2 regions of the Promicromonospora sp. NFX87 genome follow, and region 2 is predicted to be linked to the other one. Evidence: predicted binding sites of a transcription regulator. Region 2 holds the regulator's gene; the other holds the start of a gene.
What was found. The regulator HrcA, encoded in region 2, represses chaperone genes, less so after heat shock. The targets are predictions, from matches to a motif close to TTNGCACTCGNNNNNNNCGAGTGCNAA.

Region 1: ACNYC2_RS27660 (Hsp20/alpha crystallin family protein) is a predicted target of HrcA. The motif match lies at 1,378-1,404, and genes of this name have one in related genera.

Annotation. Positions count from the first base shown of each region.
Region 1 is NZ_CP183413.1:6,179,938-6,187,497, reverse strand. Features, by position in the region: gene ACNYC2_RS27670 (carbohydrate ABC transporter permease) at 1-163, shown strand, start outside; gene ACNYC2_RS27665 (methylenetetrahydrofolate reductase) at 381-1,325, shown strand; gene ACNYC2_RS27660 (Hsp20/alpha crystallin family protein) at 1,498-1,944, shown strand; gene ACNYC2_RS27655 (N-acetylmuramoyl-L-alanine amidase) at 2,130-3,344, shown strand; gene ACNYC2_RS27650 (lysophospholipid acyltransferase family protein) at 3,403-4,047, opposite strand; gene ACNYC2_RS27645 (glycoside hydrolase family 2 protein) at 4,147-6,030, opposite strand; gene ACNYC2_RS27640 (LacI family DNA-binding transcriptional regulator) at 6,171-7,196, opposite strand; gene ACNYC2_RS27635 (extracellular solute-binding protein) at 7,384-7,560, shown strand, end outside.
Region 2 is NZ_CP183413.1:1,233,144-1,240,703, forward strand. Features, by position in the region: gene ACNYC2_RS05460 (DUF3097 domain-containing protein) at 1-13, opposite strand, end outside; gene ACNYC2_RS05465 (helix-turn-helix transcriptional regulator) at 95-3,064, opposite strand; gene ACNYC2_RS05470 (hypothetical protein) at 3,163-3,360, opposite strand; gene hrcA (heat-inducible transcriptional repressor HrcA) at 3,723-4,742, shown strand; gene dnaJ (molecular chaperone DnaJ) at 4,782-5,903, shown strand; gene ACNYC2_RS05485 (16S rRNA (uracil(1498)-N(3))-methyltransferase) at 5,914-6,681, shown strand; gene ACNYC2_RS05490 (OmpA family protein) at 6,797-7,560, opposite strand, start outside.

The sequences.
Region 1 (7,560 bases), 1.6 Mb from region 2:
CCAGCCGCTGTCCGTGGCGCTGACGAAGTTCGTGGGCCAGTACGAGACGTCGTGGCACTACGTGTTCGGGGTGTCCATCGTGGCGATCGTGCCCGTGGTCATCCTGTTCATGGCCATCGAGAAGCGGCTCGTGGGCGGCCTGGTGGCCGGCTCGGTGAAGTAGGCGAGCGTCTTCGGCGCCGCACGGTCGGTGAGCCAGGTCGTCTCGACCGTCGGACGAATTCTGTCCCAGTGGTGGACATTCGCTTAGCATGGTGGCGAACCCATCCAGAGCGGTCGAGAGTCCTGGCTCCCTGACACCGCAGCAACCTGCCGACTTCCTGCCTCGAGGCCGTGGCGTGAGGACGTAAGGTGCTCACGCCAGGTTCGATGGAGCAGCCATGGTCGCCGAGGTACACCCGCACCGCCCCACGGTGTCGTTCGAGCTCATGCCACCACGTCGGCCCGACGCCGCACCGAACTTCTGGGAGACGGCGCAGCGCCTCGTGGCGGCCCGCCCGGACTTCGTGTCCGTCACGTACGGCGCCGCGGGCGGCGACCGGGCGACGTCGCGCGAGGTGCTCGCCACGCTGCTCAGGGGCACGCCCGTGCTGCCGGTGGCCCACCTGACCTGCGTCGGCGCGTCCCGGGAGGACGTGTCCGAGGTGATCGACGAGTTCCTCGACGCCGGGGTGCGGTCGTTCCTCGCCCTGCGGGGGGACCCGCCGCGTGACGAGCCGGACTGGCGCCCCGCGGACGACGACGTGCGTTCCAGCATCGACCTGGTCCGGCTGCTGCGGCAGGTGGACGAACGTCGTTGTGCGGCGGACGCCAGCACCGCCCTGCGGTCCGCCGCCCGCCCGCTCACCATCGCCGTCGCGACGTTCCCGGACGGAAATCCCGGGGCCGGCACCACCCGCGAGCAGGAGGTGCGGCGGCTCCTGGAGAAGCAGGAGGCCGGCGCGAGCTTCGCGATCACCCAGTTCTTCTACCAGGTCGAGTCCTATACCGGGTTCGTCGAGTCGGCTCGCTCGGCGGGGGTGACCATCCCGATCCTCGCCGGGATCCTGCCCGCCACGGAGGCCCGTCGTCTGCGCCGCGTCGAGGAGCTCACGGGTGTGGCCGCGCCGGCCGGCCTCCTGCGGGAGCTGGACCGGCTCACGGGACCCGACGGCGCCGTCGACCCCGAGGCCCAGCACGAGCGCGGCCTCCAGTACTCCACGACGCTCGCGCGCGACGTGCTCGACGCCGGTGCCCCCGGCGTGCACGTCTACACGTTCAACAAGCACCGGCCGGCTCTGGACCTGCTCGAACGCGTGGGGCTGATCGGCCGCGCGGCGGCCTGACGGAGGCCGCTCCGGGCATGTTCGCCGGGAGCGATCGGGGGCGTTCCGGGGCTTGGCACTCTCAGAGTGAGAGTGCCAGAATTGACGTGTAGCCGGACGGCGGCCAGCCCCGTCGTCGATCGCTGCGGCCCTGGAGGGGCCAGGGCCGCACCGTTGTAGGAGGTGATGCGCGATGGCTACCTACTGGGACCCGTTCCAGGAGATGGACCGGTTGTTCAGCACGTTCGCCGGCAACGCGCGGCAGTCCGGTGGCATGCCGATGGACCTGTTCCGCACGGGTGACCACTACGTCCTGTCGATGGACCTGCCCGGCGTCGACCCCGGCACCATCGACGTGTCGGTGGAGGACCGGACGCTCACGATCCGCGCCGAGCGCACGCAGCGGTCCGACGGCGAAGCCCAGTGGCTGGTCCGCGAGCGGCCCGCGGGGACGTTCGCACGGCAGCTGACGGTGGGCCGCGGGCTCGCCCTCGACAGCATCTCGGCCTCGTACGCCGACGGCGTGCTGTCGCTGACGATCCCGGTCAGCGAGGACGCGAAGCCGCGCAAGGTCGAGGTGTCGCACACCGGCAGCGCGACGTCGATCGGCCAGGGCGCGTCGCAGACGATCGAGTCCTAAACCTCACCTGTCAGACGCCCAGGTCACTCCGGTGGCCTGGGCGTCTGACACGTCTGGGAGGCCGGGGACCGGGAGGCATCGCGTGCGGGGTATGGCCCTGATGTGATGTGTCGGGGGGATGTGCGGTGGCCGATACTACGGAGGAATTCGGCCCGTACCAGTGCGACCGACCCGTGGAGGCACCCGTGCACGAACACGTCCCCAGCTCCACCGACCACAGCCACGACAACCACGACAGCCGTGGCTCGCTCGACCGGCGCGATCTGCTGCGCGGCGCCGTCGTCCTCGGCATCGGTGCCGCGGGCGCGACCATGGCGGCACCCGCGAGTGCTGCTCCTGCTGGGGTCCCGGCGCCGCGGGCGTCCGACGCCTGGCAGTCCCTGGCGCCCGACCCGGAGGCGCCGGCCGACGCTCCCCGCGGGGCTCTAGCGGGCGTGGAGGTCGCCGCGCCGGTCATCGCGGGCTGTAGCACCTGGGGCGCGGCTGCCGCCCGGGGCACCATCGAGACGGTCTCGACCAACCCGAATAAGATCCTGATCCACCACACGGCATCGGCGAACGTCACCGACTACTCGCAGGCCGCCGGCTACCAGATCGCCCGCGACATCCAGCAGTGGCACTTCGACAACGGCTGGGTCGACACCGGCCAGCACCTCACGGTGAGCCGCGGCGGGTACGTGATGGAGGGCCGGCACGGTTCGCTCGCCCGGCTCCAGAGCGGCAGCGGAACGGTGGTGGGCGCGCACGCCCCCGGGCAGAACAGCCAGGCCATCGGCATCGAGAACCAGGGCACGTACACGAGCGCCACGCCGCCGGCGCAGCTGTGGAGCCGCCTGGTCGAGCTGTGCGCCTACATCTGCGACCAGTACGGGATCGCGCCGACGCAGATCTACGGGCACCGGGACTACACCGCGACGGCCTGCCCGGGCGACGTCCTGTACTCGATGCTGCCGCAGCTCCGGTCGGAGGTGGCGGCTGCCCTGGCGGGCTCCAGCTGGTCGGTCGTCGTCGACAACACGTCGGCGGGGTTCGCGGCGGGCGGGTCGTGGCTGACGTCGTCCTTCTCGGCCGAGCGCTACGGCGCGAGCTACCGCTACGCGACGCCTGCCGAGGTGAGCGACCTGGCGACGTTCTCGGCGACGATCCCGTCCGACGGTTCGTACCGTGTGGAGGCCTGGTTCCCGGGCATCGAGGGCTACAACACGTCCACGCCGTTCATCGTCTACACGGGGACCGGCTCGTCGACCGTCCGGGTGGACCAGTCCACGGGTGGCGGCGCCTGGCTCTCGCTCGGCACCTACGCGATGACAGCGGGCACCCGTCAGGTCGTGGCCGTCAGCCGCTGGACGCAGGGCACGGCGTACGTGGTCGCGGACGCCGTCCGCATCACGCGCCTCTGACCCGGTGTCAGACACACAGGTCGCCCGAGTGACCTGTGTGTCTGACAGGTCGGGCGGGTCAGTCGTCCGCGCGCTCCTGGCCGCTCATCGCCTGGATGGACTGCATGACCTGCTCCGTCAGCTCGCGGCGGGCCTGGGCGGGCTTGGTGCCCGCCGCGATCTGGCGGGACGGGTCGATCGGCACGCCGAAGTGCAGCTCCACCCGGGCGAACCGCGGCATCTTGCCGATGGGCTTCACCTTGTCCGTCCCGAGCAGGGCCACGGGCACGACGGGCGCCTTGCCGGTCAGGGCCAGCCAGGCGACGCCGGTGTGCCCCTTGTGCAGCTTGCCGTCGCGCGAGCGCGTGCCCTCGGGGTAGATGCCGAACGCACCTCCGCGCTGCAGCACGGCGAGCGCGTCCTCGAGGGAGCGCTGGCCGGCGCGCGGGTCGTCCCGCTGCACCGGGATGTCGCCCATCTTGGTGAAGAACCAGCGGGAGAAGCGCCCCTTGATCCCCTTGCCGGTCCAGTACTCGGCCTTGGCCAGGAACGCGACGTGGCGCGGCGCCATGATCGGGATGAGCAGCGAGTCGATGAACGACAGGTGGTTGCTCGCCAGGATCACGGCGCCGCGCTTCGGGATGTTCTGCAGGCCAGTGACGCGCGGGCGCAGAAGCACTAGCACGAGGAGCGAGAGGATGAGCTTGAGGAACCGGTACGTCACCGGCCTATTGTGCACCCCTCAAGCGAACCTGTGGACTGGGTGTTATGTGGTGAAAAAGACTAAAGAGACCCACAAGAACCCCGTCTCCCGCCCTCATCTCTAGCTGACTGTCACCTCCGCGTTCTCCGCCGCCTCCACGGCAGCGGTCCGTAGCTGGACCTCCCGCACACGGGCCACGTCGAGCTTTTCGCTGCGGTCGAACCGGTAGATCCCGTTCTCCTCCTGGAACACGTCGGTGAGCTGCGTGTAGCAGTAGGCGAACATGCGCGGGTCGCCGAGCAGCGCCTCCGTGAGCCCGCGGAACCGGGCGTGGAACTCCTCCTCGTCGGCCACGCGTTGGCCGTAGCCCCACGAGTCCGGAGAGTTGCCGGACGCCGTGGCGGCCACGTCCGGGTTCCACCAGATGCCGCCGTACTCGCTGACGAAGTACGGCTGCCCCCGGTACGGCACCGACATCTTGGTGCCGTCGTCACGCGTGTTCTCGTAGGGCTGCCCGTCGGCGAGCCCGCCCACGAGCTCCGTGAACTTCTCCGGCTCCTGCTCGTACAGGTGCGAGTCCCAGACATCGGTCTCGAGGACACGGTGCGAGTAGCCGCTGGCGTCCAGCACGGGCCGCGACGGGTCGGCCACCTTGGTGGCGAGCCACATCGCCCGGGTGACGTCGTCGAGCTGCGTCATGCGGTCGTGCAGGTCCTGGTGCGTCTCGTTGAGCGGGCACCAGCCGATGATCGACGGGTGGGAGTGGTCGCGCTGCAGCGCCTCCATCCACTCGGCGACGAACGACGTCGTCGGCCGCTGGCCGTCGGCGGGGGTGCCGTAGCCGCTGACGCCCCAGTCGCCGAACTCGCCCCACACGAGGTAGCCGAGCCGGTCGGCGTGGAACAGGTACCGCTCCTCGAAGACCTTCTGGTGCAGCCGCGCGCCGTTGAAGCCGGCCTCGAGGCCGAGCACGATGTCGCGCTCGAGCGCCGCGTCCGACGGCGCGGTCATGAGCGACTCGGGCCAGTAGCCCTGGTCGAGCACGAGCCGCTGGAACACCGCCTCGCCGTTGATCCGCACGGCCTGCCCGTCGATGGAGACGGAGCGCAGGCCGCCGTAGGAGCGCACGGAGTCGACGACGGCGCCGTCCGCGTCGCGCAGGTCGACGTCGATCCCGTACAGGTGCGGGTCGCCCGGCCCCCAGGTGCGCACGCGGTCCGCGGGGACGACGACGCGCAGCGCGGGCGCCAGGTCGAGGTCGGCGCGCGCGGTGGCGGTCGCGACCTCGCCGTCGGCGTCCGTCACGGTGACGGTGACGGTGTGGCCGCGGCGGTTCGCCGACAGCGGCACCACGACGTCGAACGCCGTGCTGGCCAGGTCGGGCGTGATGCGCGGCCGGCGCAGGTGCGCGGCTGGGACCGGCTCCAGCCACACCGTCTGCCAGATGCCCGTGGTGCGGGTGTAGTTGCACTCGAAGTTCGCGTAGCGGTTGCTCTGCTTGCCCCGGGCCTGCGGCCCGTGGCGCGTGTCGCGGGCCCGCACGACGACGGTGACCGTGTCCCCGGGGGCGGCGATCCCGTGGAGGTCGGCCGTGAACGGGGTGAACCCGCCGCGGTGCCGCACCACCTCGGTGCCCTCGACCCACACGGTGGTGTCGTGGTCGACGGCGCCGAAGTGCAGCAGCACGTGCGGGTCGTCGCCCACCGCTGCCCACTCCGCGGGCACGGTGACCTCGCGGCGGTACCAGACCGCCTCGAGGAAGTCGGTGTTCTCGATGCCGGAGAGCTGCGACTCGGGTGCGAACGGCACGACGATCTCGCCCTGGAGCGGGCGTTCGACGAGGCCGCGCTCCAGGCCGGAGTCGCCCGCGTCGACCTCGAACTGCCAGGTGCCGTTGAGGTTGAGCCAGCGGTCGCGGGCCATCTGCGGGCGGGGATACTCGGGGCGCGGTACGGCGGTGGCCGTCGGTTCGCCGGCGGGCGAGAAGCGGTCGAGGAAGGTCATCAGCTGCTCCGTTGCGTCTACGACAGGTGCGCGGTGATTCAACACCGCATCCGAGCGGAATGCAACGTTGTATCAGCCATGCGGCCCTCGCCGGACGCTCGCACGGCCCGGGCTCGGGCCGTGCGAGAGCCGCTGGGGGCTCAGCCGCGACTACTCTCCCGGACCAGCAGCCGGTGCGGCACCAGCGCGTCGACCGGCTCGACGGCGGCGTTCTCGAGCTGCGCGAGGATCCGGTCCACGGCGGTCTCGGCGATCGCGCGCAGGTCCGGTGCCACGGTCGTCAGCGACGGGTTCGAGTACCGGCCGTCCTCGGTGTTGTCCCAGCCCGTCACGGCGAGATCGTCAGGGACCCGCACCCCGTTACGCCGCAGCGCGTAGAGCGCGCCCAGGGCCAGCTCGTCGTTGGCGCACACCAGCCCGTCGATCTGGCCGATCCGGGGCAGCACCTGCTCGATGGTCTCAGCACCCGCCGGCCTCGAGAACTGAGGGCACTGGAGCACCCAGCGCTCGTCGACCTCGATGCCGGCGGTCGCGTGGGCGTCGAGGAAGCCCTGGACGCGCTGCGCGCCGGTGCGGCCGGCGCCGGGCGGCTCGGCGCCGAGGAACCCGAGCCTGCGCCGTCCCGAGTCCAGCAGGTGTGCGGTGACCTGGGCCGCGGCGTCCACGTTGTCGATGCTGACGTGGTCCGTCCGGCGTGCGCGGGCGGGGTCCGGGTCGGCTCGCTCACCCAGGAGCACGAGGGGTACGGAACCGCGCACCTCGTCGATCTCGGCGGGGGGCAGCTCCAGCGGCGAGAAGATGATGCCGTCGATCGCCTGGACGTCGAAGCCGCGTGCCACCTCGAGCTCGGTGTCGCGCGAGGACCTCGTCTCCTCGATGAGCACCCGGTACCCACGGGAGCTGCCGACCTCGATCACCTCGTGGGCGAGCACCGAGAAGTACGGCGCGTGCACCCACGGCACGGCGAGCGCGAGCGTGTTGGTGCGGCCCCGCCGCAGCTGGCGTCCGGCGAGGTTGGGCCGGTAGCCCAGCTCGGCGATCACGGCCTCCACCCGCGCCCGGGTCGCGTCACCGACGCGTCCCGTGTCGTTCACAACGTTGGAGACTGTTTTCCAGGAGACACCCGCAGCGGCTGCGACCTCCTTGATACCGACCCGGCGCCCCACTTGCTCCGACAACCCATCACTTCCTTCCACACCCGTTGCTCACCCGTGCCCCTTGACGGGACGCTCGGCCTAGTCCATCGTGATCCAACGTTGGATCGCAACGTTGCACCATTGGAGGTCGACGATGACCGTGCTACGAGGACGTGGCGCACCAGGGCAGGAAAGCGCCCCAGGGCGGGAAAACTCTGTGATCGCGTCAAGAACCCGCAGCCGTGCCGAGAGCTCCGGCGGCCTGAGCCGCCGTGACCTGCTCCGCGCGGCCCTGATCGGCGCCGGTGGAGTCGCGCTGGGCGGTGCGCTCGCGGGCTGCGCCGCACCAGGCGCCGTCGGCGCGGGCCGGACGCCGGTCATGATCTGGGACCTG
Region 2 (7,560 bases):
GATCGTCAACCACGGGCTGACCCTAGTTCCGCCACCCCGTTGAGTGCTGGATATTCGCCCGTTCGGAGTGTCATCCAGGGCGAATGGCCAGCACTCAGCGAGGAACGCGGAGGGCCGCTTCCGTGCGGGTCGACACGCCCAGCTTGCGCAGGATCGCCGAGACGTGCACCGAGGCCGTCTTGGCCGAGATGAACAGCCGCTCCGCGATCTGCCTGTTGGTCAGGCCCCCGGCGACGAGCGCGAGCACCTGCTGCTCCCGCGGGGTGAGCGTGTCCGGCACGCCGCCCGCCGCTGACGACGACGCCGCCGGCGCGGGCGTCTCGGCAGGCCCGCCACGGCCGCTCAGACCGGCCCGGTCGATCAGGCCCTGCGCCCGCTGGACGATCAGCCCCGCGTCGATCTTCTCCGCCTCGGTGATCGCCGACCCGAGCGCCGAGCGCGCTCCGGGCCGGTCGCCGGCCTCCAGCAGCCGCACGCCCTCGCGGTACAGCGCGTACGGGCGCAGGTGGGCGGGCGCGGGGCCGGGCTGCTCGGCGACCGCCGTCCACGGTCCGGTGCCGAGCTCCGCCTCGAACACCGCGGACCACACCGGGAACGTCGGCCAGTGGGCGCACTCGGCCAGCGCCGCGCGGTACGGGGCGTCGTCGATGTCCTGGCCGGTCGCCCGGAGCTCGGCGACCGCCCGGGCCGACAGGGCGAGAGTCGTGAGGTCGTACGCCGGGCTGCGCGGGTGGTCCGGCGCGACGACCACCGACAGGCGCTCCAGCGCCGCCGCAGGCTCTCCGCGCAGCAGCTCGAGCTCCGCCTGGGTGCCCATGCTGCGCGACCGGATCTGTTCCTCCAGGCGGCCGAACCGCTCCCAGGTGGCGGCCCGGTGGCGGGCCTCGGCCTGCGCGCGCTCGACGTCGCCGCGCCACATCAGGAGCCAGGCGCGGCGCTCGGTCAGGTAGGCGGTGTACACGCTGTCGTGGATGAGGGGCACCGTGCGCTCGTACCAGGCGGCCGCCTCGGCCCAGTCGCCGCGCCCGATCCAGGCCTCGACGACGTTCCCCTCGATCATGATCCGCGAGCCCTCGGACGCGCCGTGCCGGCGTGCCTCCGTGACCCCCTCCTGGGCGATCTCGACCGCCCGGTCCCACTCGCCGACGAGGATCCGGGAGTCCGACCCGTTGGTGTAGTACCGGCTCAGCCCTCGCCAGGCGCCCGCGGCCGCGTCGCGCGCGGCGTCGATCTCGGCGAAGCCGCCGGCGTCACCGCGCTGGACCCGGCTCACGCCACGCAGGTTCAGGGCTACCGACGCGACCTCGGGGCTGCCGATCGCGATCCCGGCCTCGTAGGCGGCCGTCGCTGCCTCGATCCCCTCCTCGGTCCGGCCGTCGAGCATGGCGTGGCGTGCCCGCAGCATCAGGAGGTGGGCGCGGACGGCGTCGTCCCGGCCGGGTTCCACGAGCGTGAGGGCCCGCTCGATGAGCTCTGGCCCCTCGCCCGAGCCGGCGTGGCCCGCGATGAGCGCCGTGTCGGAGAGCATGCCGGCGAGGCCCGCCGGGTCGTCGCCGGGCCACTCGGCGATCGCCTCGTGGGCCACGGCCAGGGCGCGGGCGGTCCGGGTCGACCCGCGCAGCGACTCCGCGACGGTGCGGAGCAGCTCGTGGTGCGGCAGGCCGGCCACGCCCTCGGCGTCGGGTACCTGTTCCCAGAGCTCCATGGCGCGCTCGCCCAGCGCGACGGCGGTGGACGACGCGGCGCCGTCCGCTGCCGCCTGGTGCCCGACGACCGCCGCCGCGAGCGCCCTGTCCAGGACGCCGGCGCGCCACCAGTGGTCCGCTATCCGCGACAGCTTGGCGACCGACCGGGCACGCCGGACGAGGGCGCCCTCGAGCGCCCGCGCGTACGCGGCGTGCAGGCGGCGGCGCTCGCCCGGCAGCAGCTCGGCGTACACGGCCTCCTGGGCCAGCGCGTGCCGGAAGGCGTAGCCGATGTCTGTCGTCACCAGCACCTGCGCGTCGACCGCCTCGCGCAGCGCATCCTCAGGTTCCGGCCCGGCGCCAGTGGTGACACGCTGTCCTGAGCTTGTCGAAGGGTCGGCCAGGACGTCGTCGAGCACGTCGTGCCAGACGCGCGGGCCGGCGGCCGCGACGACCCGGCAGAGGGCCTGGGCCTCGCGGCTCAGGTTCCAGTAGCGCAGCAGGAGGATGTCGCGGAGCGAGTCGGGCAGGTCGGTGTCCAGGAAGCCGACCAGCTCCTCGACGTAGAAGGGGACCCCCTCGCTGCGGTCGGCCAGGTCGGCGAACGGCTCGGCGGTGAGGCCGGCGTCCGGTCCGGCGTCGCGCCCGCGCTCCTGGCCGCGTGCGAGGCTGTCCTGGAGGTGGGGGGAGCCGGCGAGCAGGTCGTGCGCCATCTCCCGGACCTCTGCGACGCCCAGGCGGGCCAGGTCGAGGCGGGTCGTGAGCCGGGCCCGGTCGAGCTCGGCCATGACGGTGCGCAGGGGGTGCGCGCGTCCGACGTCGTCGCTGCGGTAGGTGAGCAGCAGGAGCAGACCGGGCGGTGCGGTGCGGGCGAGGCGGAGGGCGACGGCGCGGGTGACGTCGTCGGACCAGTGCAGGTCCTCCATGATCACGACGACGGGGCGCTCGGCCGCGAGGCCGGCGAGCAGGTTGGTGAGGACCTCGGGGAGGCGGTCCGCTCCGGCGCGCTGTCCCGAGCCTGCCGAAGGGTCGGACGCCGGGGCGACGAGCTGGGGTGCGACGGCGGACAGGGCGCCCGCCGCGGGCCCGGCCGCGGCGACCACTGCCTCGGGGCCCACCGTCCGGACGATCCCGCGCAGCAGTCCGGCGAGGGCGGCGTAGGGGAGGGGCCCGGATCCTTCGTCGGCGCACTGTCCGGTGAGGACGGCGACGCCGTCGGCGTGCGAGGTGAGCTCGTCGAGGAGGCGCGTCTTGCCGATCCCTGCCTCGCCCGCTATCACCATCGTGCGGTTGTCACCCGAGCGGATCGCGTCGAGGGCGGCTGTGAGCTCGCCGAGCTCTCGGGCTCGACCCACCAGGCGGGCGCGGGGAACCGGCATGGGCTCATCGTCCCATGCCGGTCCTTTGGTCGGTCCGCTGGTCATCGTCGCTGGTCACGGCTGTCCGGCAGCTGTCAGGCGCGGTCTGGCGCCGCGCGTCAGGCGACGCGGGGCCGGGCCGTGCGGGCGGCGTCGGCCTGCCGGGTGCGCTCTGCGGTGCGCTCTGCGGTGCGCTGCTCGGTCGCCTTCCGGCGGGCGTTCTCCTTGCGCTCGCGGGCCACCCGGGACTGCTCGGCCCGGCGGTTGAGGTCCTGCTCGTTCCTGCGGTACTCGGCGAAGTCGGAAAAACCGAACATGGTGTTGCCTCCTGGTCGTCGCCGGCCCGTCGCCGGCGATGACTCAAGGTTCGTCCGTGAGGTACCGCCGGCGGATCGGGCGGTCGCCGCATCTTCCGGGCCGGTTCCGCTGAGGCGTTCGACGGCACCTAAGGCATTGCCCTACTCCGCCCCTCGCGAACGGGGAGGACACTAGGCTGAGGCGTCCTGACCTGCGGGTCCGTCCGGTTCGGGCCCGGCTTGTGGGGACGGGTGGCGGGTCGGGGACTTGGCCTGTGGCGTGTGCCGCGTAGGATTGGCACTCGGCTGGCGAGAGTGCTGGAGCGCCGGCCGGAACCCGGGTGCAGGTCCCGGACGTTCTACCTGGGACGGAGGTGAGCGCGGTGAGCGAAGAACGCAGGCTCGATGTCTTGCGAGCGATCGTGGAGGACTATGTCCGGACACGGGAGCCCGTGGGCTCCCGCATACTCACCGAGCGGCACAAGCTCGGTGTCTCCCCGGCGACCGTGCGCAACGACATGGCCGCCCTGGAAGAGGCCGGGCTCATCGCCCAGCCCCACACCTCGGCCGGCCGCATCCCCACGGACAAGGGCTACCGGCTGTTCGTGGACCAGCTCGCGGAGGTGCGGCCGCTGACCGTGCCCCAGAAGCGCGCCATCGAGACGTTCCTGTCCGAGGCGGTCGACCTGGACGACGTGGTGGCCCGCGCCGGACGCCTCATCGCCCAGCTGACCGGCCAGGTCGCCGTCGTGCAGTACCCGTCGCTGCGTCGTTCCGGGCTGCGGCACCTGGAGCTCGTGCCCTCCGCCGAGGGGCGGCTCCTCGTCGTCGTCATCACGGACACGGGACGGGTCGAGCAGCGGTACCTCGACGTGCCCCCCGGGATGGACGACGCGACGCTCGGCGAGCTGCGCGCGCGCTTCAACGCCGCGGCCGCCGGCCACCGGCTCACCGAGATCGGCACCGCCTTCGCCCGGGTCACCGAGGCGATGCCCGACGAGCACCGCGCGCTGGGTACGGCCGTGGCCGAGGTGGTGACCGCCGCGCTCGCGGAGGAGAGCGAGGAGCGCATAGTACTGACGGGCCAGGCCAACCTGGCGCGCTCCAGCATGCGGTTCGAGCAGGGCCTGCGTCCCGTGCTCGAGGCCCTCGAGGAGCAGGTGGTCCTGCTCGGCCTCCTCACCGACATGACCGACGACGCGGGGGTTGCCGTGAGCATCGGCCACGAGAACCGGCTGGCGGGCCTGTCCGAGACCTCGGTCGTCACGTCCGGCTACGGCTCGTCCGACGGCGACTCCGTCGCGATCCTGAGCTCGATCGGCCCCACCCGTATGGACTACCCGGGCACCATCGCCGCGGTGCGCGCCGTCGCGCGCTACCTGTCGCGTGTGCTGCCCAGCTGACATCCCCTTTTCCACAAACCTCCTCACAAAGAGAGACCTGTGACCGACTACTACGAGATTCTCGGTGTTCCGCGCGACGCCTCGCCCGAGCAGATCAAGAAGGCCTACCGCAAGCTGGCCCGTGAGCTGCACCCCGACGTGGCGGGCAACGTGGGCGAGGACCGGTTCAAGGACGTCGCGCGCGCCTACGAGGTGCTGTCCAACCCGGACAAGCGCCAGCAGTACGACATGGGCGTGGACCCGACCGCGCCGGGTGGCGGCGCCGGTGGTGGGTTCGGTGCCGGGTTCGGTTTCCAGGACATCTTCGAGACCTTCTTCGGCGGCGGGCAGCCCGCCGGGCCGGTCCCGCGCGCCCGGCGCGGCAACGACGCGCTCGTGCGGCTCGACCTCGAGCTCGCCGAGGCTGTGTTCGGCGCCAAGCGCGAGATCCAGGTCGACACGGCTGTGGTGTGCAACACCTGTGCCGGCGACGGCGCGCGGCCCGGCACCTCGGCGCGTACCTGCGACGTCTGCCACGGCCGCGGTTCCGTGCAGCGGGTGGCGCGCTCGTTCCTCGGCCAGGTCATGACCAACCAGCCCTGCTCCGCCTGCGGCGGCTTCGGCACGGTCATCCCCGAGCCCTGCACCGACTGCGCCGGCGAGGGCCGCGTGCGCTCGCGCCGCACCGTCTCCGTGAACGTCCCTGCCGGCGTCGACACCGGTACGCGCATCAAGCTCTCCGCGCAGGGCGAGGTAGGCCCCGGTGGCGGGCCCGCCGGAGACCTGTACGTCGAGATCCGCGAGCGTGCGCACGACACGTTCGTGCGGCGCGGCGACGAGCTGCACTGCACCCTCCAGGTGCCGATGACGGCGGCCGCGCTCGGCACCGTCCTCGAGCTCGACACCCTGGACGGGCTCCAGGAGATCGACCTGCGCCCGGGCACGCAGCCCGGCCAGGTCATGACCCTCAAGGGCCTCGGCGTGGGGCACCTGCACTCGCCCGGGCGCGGCGACCTCAACGTGCACATCGAGGTCCAGGTGCCGACGGCCCTGGACGAGGAGCAGACGGCGCTCCTGCAGCAGCTCGCGGTCCTGCGCGGCGAGGAGCGGCCCGAGTCGCGCCTCGCGTCCGTGCACGGCGGCGTGTTCTCGCGGCTGCGCGACAAGCTCAGCGGGCGCTGACCGCCCACCCATGAGCGCGCCAGTCTTTCTCGCGGAGGCGTCCACCGCCCATCCGCTCTCCGAGTACGCCGCGGGCTCGGTCTACGTGCTCGACGGCGCGGAAGGCCGGCACGCCGGCGTCGTCCAGCGGCGCGGCCCCGGGGAGCGGATCGACGTCGTCGACGGCGCGGGCGTGCGCCTGCGGACCGTCGTCGAGTCGGTGGCCGGCGCCGAGGTGCACCTCCGGGTCGAGGAGGTGGACGTCGAGCCGGCGCCCGCCGTCGTCGTGACGCTCGTCCAGGCCCTCGCGAAGGGTGACCGCGACGAGATGGCCATCGAGGCCGCGACCGAGGTCGGCGTGGACGCGATCATCCCGTGGCAGGCCGAGCGGTCGGTCGTCGTCTGGCGCGGGGACCGGGCCGCGAAGTCGCGCGCACGCTGGGTGAGCACCGTGCGGGCCGCGACGAAGCAGGCCCGCCGCTGCCGCATCCCCGACGTCGAGCTTCCGCTGAGCACCAAGCAGCTCGCGGCGCGGACGCGCGACGTCGTCGCGGCGGGCGGGACCGTGGCCGTGCTGCACGAGGAGGCGAAGGCGGGGCTGGCGACGCTCGCGCTGCCCTCCGCCGGCGAGGTGCTCCTCGTCGTCGGCCCCGAGGGCGGGATCTCGGAGGCCGAGGTCGCCCTGCTGATCGAGGCGGGCGCCGTCACCGCGCGCCTGGGCCCGCACGTCCTTCGCACGTCCACGGCGGGCCCGGTGGCGATAGCCCTCCTGAGCACCCGCCTGAACCGCTGGGCGTAACCCCACCCCACCCGGCGAAGTAGAGCGCCTGTCCGAACCCACGCTCTACCTCGCGCGTTCTGAGGCGCCGAGATAGAGCGTGTGTCCGGACAGGCGCTCTACTTCGCGGTGCTCGTCAGTTCTGGACGATGAACTCCACGCGGCGGTTCGTCTCCAGGTCGGCGAAGGACTTCGGCACGACCAGCGGGTCCGACTCGCCGTAGCCCTTCGCGGTCAGCCGGTCCTCGTCGATGCCGAGGTCCACCAGCCGGTCCAGCACCTCGTCGGCGCGACGCTCGCTGAGCTCCTTGTTGGCCGCCCAGGTCCCGCGAGAGTCCGTGTGCCCCTCGATGCGGACCTCGACCTCGGGGTGCTCCGCGAGCACCTCCGCGGCCTCGCGCACCACCGCCCGGCCGTTCTTGGTCAGCTTCGCGCTGTCCGTGACGAACGTGATGTTCGGGATCTCGACGAGGTCCTCCTGGGCCTCCTCGCGCTCCTTGCTCGTCGGCTTGCGCTTCGGCTCGTCGTCCTCGGGCTCGTCCTTCTCCGGCTCGTCCTTCTCCGGCTCGGCCGATGCGCCGTCGGACGGCGGGTCGGTCGCCTCGGGCGAGGGCGTCGCCTCGGCGTCGTCGTCCGTCGTGTCCTCGGAGGGCGTGGGCTCGGGGTCGCTCTCGGTCAAGAAGGCCTGGGCGGGCCCGATGTCGCCCGACACCGGGCCGTTCGGCCCGAACGCCGCCGCGGTACGGACGCCCTCCACGTCACTGACCACCTCGGTGGCCAGGAGCGCGTCGATGTCGGTCGCCGCTGTCACGTCGGCGTCCCGGCCGGTGACCTCGACGTCCACACCGTCGAGGTCGGCAGCGGCGAGCGCGCTCTGCGCACGCTCGGTCAGGTCGGCCT